2 regions of the Streptomyces sp. NPDC016851 genome follow, and region 2 is predicted to be linked to the other one. Evidence: riboswitches for the same ligand, from Rfam matches in the RefSeq annotation. Region 2 holds a riboswitch; the other holds the start of a gene.
What was found. Region 2 has a riboswitch for S-adenosylmethionine ahead of ACZ3I3_RS04040 (aminotransferase class V-fold PLP-dependent enzyme). Riboswitches for the same ligand answer to the same signal wherever they lie in the genome.
Positions count from the first base shown of each region.

Region 1: linked by a shared signal. The riboswitch ahead of thrC (threonine synthase) and the one ahead of ACZ3I3_RS04040 (aminotransferase class V-fold PLP-dependent enzyme) in region 2 are both predicted to bind S-adenosylmethionine.

Region 1 is NZ_JBVHEP010000046.1:21,493-23,878, reverse strand. It holds gene ACZ3I3_RS40570 (glucosyl-3-phosphoglycerate synthase) at 1-896, opposite strand, end outside; SAM riboswitch class I at 1,077-1,232, shown strand; gene thrC (threonine synthase) at 1,248-2,386, shown strand, end outside.
Region 2 is NZ_JBVHEP010000002.1:289,162-291,547, reverse strand. It holds gene trpD (anthranilate phosphoribosyltransferase) at 1-674, shown strand, start outside; SAM riboswitch class IV at 742-858, shown strand; gene ACZ3I3_RS04040 (aminotransferase class V-fold PLP-dependent enzyme) at 989-2,356, shown strand; gene ACZ3I3_RS04035 (glycerate kinase family protein) at 2,311-2,386, opposite strand, start outside.

The DNA of each region.
Region 1 (2,386 bases), on a different contig from region 2:
CGCTCCTCGGTGTCCACGGAGTACGTGCGCGGCTCGAAGCCGTCGCCGCCCCGCTCGAACTGTGTCAGGGACGGCCGGATCAGATGCCCGCGGGCCAGCCGCAGCTGGGCCGTGCGGTAGATCGCGGCGGCCATCCGGCCCAGCGCCTGCCCGTCCTGGTGCCGGTGCTTGCGCACCCCGACGTCCACCTGGGCGAGGGCGTCCAGGCCCACCAGGTGCAGCGCGTCGACCAGCATGCCCAGCTCGACGCCGTACCCGACGGGGAACGGCAGCTGCTCCAGCAGCGAGCGGCGGGCCGCGTACTCGCCGCCGAGCGGCTGCACGAACCCGGCCAGCTGTGGCCAGTGCATGTTCAGCAGCGGGCGGGCCATCAGCTCCGTGACCCGGCCGCCCTGCCCGGCGGTGCCTCCGAGGGGACGGTCGTACATGCCCTTCACCAGGTCGATGTCCGGGTCGGTGAGCAGCGGGCCCACGATCCCGGAGACGAAGTCGGACGAGAAGTCCTTCAGGTCCGCGTCGATGAAGCAGACGATGTCCCCGCGCGTGACGAGCAGGGAGCGCCACAGCACCTCGCCCTTGCCCGGCACGGCGGGGATCCGCGGGATGATCTCGTCGCGGTGCACCACCGTCGCGCCCGCGGCGGCGGCCACCTCCGACGTGCGGTCGGTCGACCCCGAGTCGACGACGACCAGCTCGTCGACGAGCGGGACCTGCCGCATCAGGTCGTGACGGATGATCGCGGCGATGTCACCGACCGTCTCCTCCTCGTTGAGCGCGGGCAGCACCACACTCACCGTCTGGCCCGTGCGCTGCTTGGCGGCCAGAATCTGGTGGAGCGGACGATCGGTCGCTGACCAGGAACGGGTGCTCAGCCAGCGCTCGACTTCTTCCAGCACCGTGGCGGCTCCTCTGCGTACTCTCGGCGGGACGGACTGCCCGCCGCGGTAGCGGCTGATGGGTACAGTCATCTCGCGGTTCGGACGACTATCTCAACTGTCCTGGTCGTCGGTTACAGTCTTGAACAACGCGGATGACCATCGCATGTCCGGGGTCAACCGTTGTTTACAACCGAATACAGCTCATCCAGAGGGGCAGAGGGATACGGCCCGATGAAGCCCCGGCAACCCTCCAGCCGATACTCGTAGGTCACTGTCGACCGCTCCGCGAGGCTCCCGGCTCGGGAAGGTGCCAAATCCGTCTCACGGCGAGATGCGTCGTGAGGAAGATGAGGAAGGGCCTCGCCTCACATGGCTGTGCAGACTGTTGCAAGCACCACCGACTCCACCGTAGACCTCGGCCCCGCCGCCGCCCTGAGCTGCCGCGAGTGCGGTCACCGCGTACCCCTCGGCCCGGTCTTCGCGTGCGAGGAGTGTTTCGGTCCGCTGGAGATCGCCTACGACTTCTCGGCCTACGACACCGAAGAGCTCCGCAAGCGGATCGAAGCGGGACCCGCGAACATCTGGCGCTACGCCCCGCTGCTGCCGGTCCCGGCCGACGTGGCGACCAAGCCGAACATCAACCCGGGCTGGACCCAGCTCGTCAAGGCCGACAACCTCGCGCGCGAGCTGGGCGTCGAGGCGGGCAAGCTCTTCATCAAGGACGACTCCGGCAACCCGACGCACTCCTTCAAGGACCGGGTCGTCGCCCAGGCCCTGGAGGCCGCCCGCGCCTTCGGCTTCACCACGCTGTCCTGCTCCTCCACCGGCAACCTCGCCGGCGCCGTGGGCGCCGCGGCGGCCCGCGCCGGCTTCCGCTCCTGCGTGTTCATCCCGCACGACCTGGAGCAGGGCAAGGTCGTCATGGCCGCGGTCTACGGCGGCGAGCTCGTCGGCATCCAGGGCAACTACGACGACGTGAACCGCTTCTGCTCCGAGCTGATCGGCGACCCGGCCGGCGAGGGCTGGGGCTTCGTCAACGTCAACCTGCGGCCGTACTACGCGGAGGGCTCCAAGACCCTGGCGTACGAGATCTGCGAGCAGCTCGGCTGGCAGCTGCCGGACCAGATCGTGGTGCCGATCGCCTCCGGCTCGCAGCTCACGAAGATCGACAAGGGCCTGCAGGAGCTGATCAAGCTCGGGCTGGTCGAGGACAAGCCGTACAAGATCTTCGGCGCGCAGGCCGAGGGCTGCTCCCCGGTGTCGACGGCGTACAAGGCCGGCCACGACGTCGTACGCCCCCAGAAGCCGGACACGATCGCCAAGTCGCTGGCGATCGGCAACCCGGCGGACGGGCCGTACGTGCTGGACATCGCGCGGCGTACGGGCGGTGCGGTGGAGGACGTCAACGACGAGCAGGTCGTCGAGGCGATCAAGATCCTCGCCCGGACCGAGGGCATCTTCGCGGAGACCGCCGGTGGTGTGACCGTGGGTGTGGCGAAGAAGCTGGT
Region 2 (2,386 bases):
CGTCCGGCGCGTCGGACGTGCTGGAGAAGCTCGGCGTCAATCTGGAACTGCCGACGCACCGGGTGGCCCAGGTCGCCGAGGACGCCGGGATCACCTTCTGCTTCGCGGCGAAGTTCCACCCGGCGATGCGCCACGCGGGCGCGGCGCGCGGCCAGTTGGGCGTCCGGACGATCTTCAACGTCCTCGGTCCGCTGACCAACCCGGCGAAGGTACGCGCCCAGGCCGTCGGCGTCGCGGATCCGCGCATGGCACCGATCGTCGCGGGCGTCTTCGCCGAGCGCGGCCACTCGTCCCTGGTCTTCCGGGGGGACGACGGCCTCGACGAACTGACCACCACCGCCACGTCCAGAGTGTGGGTCGTCCGCGACGGCAAGGTGACCGAGGAGGCCTTCGACCCGCGCGACGTGGGCCTCGAACTCGTCCCCGTGGAGGCCCTGCGCGGCGCGGACGCCTCCTACAACGCGGAGGTCGCCCGCCGCCTGCTGGACGGCGAGACGGGCCCCGTGCGCGACGCGGTCCTGCTGAACTCGGCGGCGGCCCTGGTGGCCCTCGAACCCGGCCCGGGGACACTCGTCGAGCAGATCCGCGCCGGCATGGCCAAGACGGCCGAATCGATCGACTCCGGGGCCGCCAAGCGGACCCTGGAGCGGTGGGTGGCGGCGAGCAACGCGTAGCGCCGGGTGTCCCGCGATCCGGACTCGGGTTGCGGGACGCCGATCTTTTCGCGTACGTTCCTGATCAGGTCATGAGTGACAGTCATGAGGCCCCGGCCGACTGTCCGGCAACCCTCCGTCCGTGGCGGGGTGCCCCGGGTGAAGACCAGGCCGCAGGCAGCGAGGTCTGTGGCAAGCGCGTGACGAGGAGTCTCTCGTGAACCAGCGAATGCGATAGGGCCGCAGAGCCCCGCCTCCGCACCCTCTTTCCTTCACCCCCCGCTTGAGCCATGTGCTCGCGGGCGGATTCCACCTGACTTCACGGGAGTTCCGCCATGTCCGTCTCCACCGTTGCCGCCGCCCCGTCCGTTTGTGCCCCGCTGCCCGTTCTGGGACGGGATGTCACCGTCCCGCTCGTCACCGGTGGCGAGGTCACCTACGCCGCGCTCGACTACGCCGCCAGCGCCCCGGCGCTCCAGCGGGTCTGGGACGACGTCGCCGCCTACGCGCCGTACTACGGCAGCGTCCACCGCGGTGCCGGGTACCTGTCCCAGCTGTCGACCGACCTGTTCGAGAACGCCCGCCGGACGGTCGCGGAGTTCCTCGACTGCAGGGACGGTGACCAGGTGGTCTTCACCCGGTCCACCACCGACTCCCTCAACCTCCTGGCCGCCGCGCTCCCGGCCGGCTGCCAGGTCTTCGTCTTCGAGACCGAGCACCACGCCTCCCTGCTGCCCTGGCGCGACGCCCGTGTCACGTACCTCGACGCCCCGCGCAGCCCCCGCCAGGCCGTCGAGACCCTGGAGCGCGCCCTCGCCGACCGCGACCCTTACGGCCCGGTCCTCGTCTGCGTCACCGGCGCCTCCAACGTCACCGGCGAGCTGTGGCCCGTACGGGAGCTCGCGGCGGCCGCGCACGCGCACGGCGCCCGGATCGTGCTCGACGCCGCCCAGCTGGCCCCGCACTACCCCGTGTCCGTCGCCGACCTCGGCGTCGACTGGGTCGCCTTCTCCGGGCACAAGCTGTACGCGCCCTTCGGCTCCGGTGTGCTGGCCGGACGGGCCGACTGGCTGCGCGAGGCCGAGCCGTACCTCGCGGGCGGCGGCGCCAGCCGCAAGGTCACCCGGCGTACCGACGGGGGAGTGGACGTGGAGTGGCACGACAGCGCCGCCCGTCACGAGGCGGGCTCGCCCAACGTCATCGGCGCCTACGCCGTCGCCTCCGCCTGCAAGGCGCTGACGGAGGCCGGCTTCGACACGCTCGTCGCGCGCGAGCAGTACCTGGTCGCCAAGGTGCGGGAGGGGCTCGCCGACGTCCCCCAGGTGCGGTTCCTGTCCCTGTTCGGGGACGACGCGCCGCGCGTCGGTGTGCTCTCCTTCGTCGTCGAGGGCTGGAACAGCTCGCACTTCGCCGCCGCGCTCTCCGCCGAGTACGGCATCGGCGTGCGGGACGGGCTGTTCTGCGCCCACCCGCTGGTGCGCACGCTGCTCGGCAGCGACCCGCAGACGCAGGGCGAGTGCGGGTCGCCGGAGTCGGTTCCCGGCGAGAAGTCCCTCAACGCCATCCGGGTCAGCTTCGGCGCGGGCACGCCGGACGAGCACGTGGAGCGGTTCGTGCGGGCCGTGCGGGAGCTCGTGACGGACGGGGCGCGGTGGAACTACCGCACGGAGGACGGGCGTTGCGTGCCGGACACCTCCGCCTGAACCGCCTCGAGGGTCAGGGGCAGCCGGGTG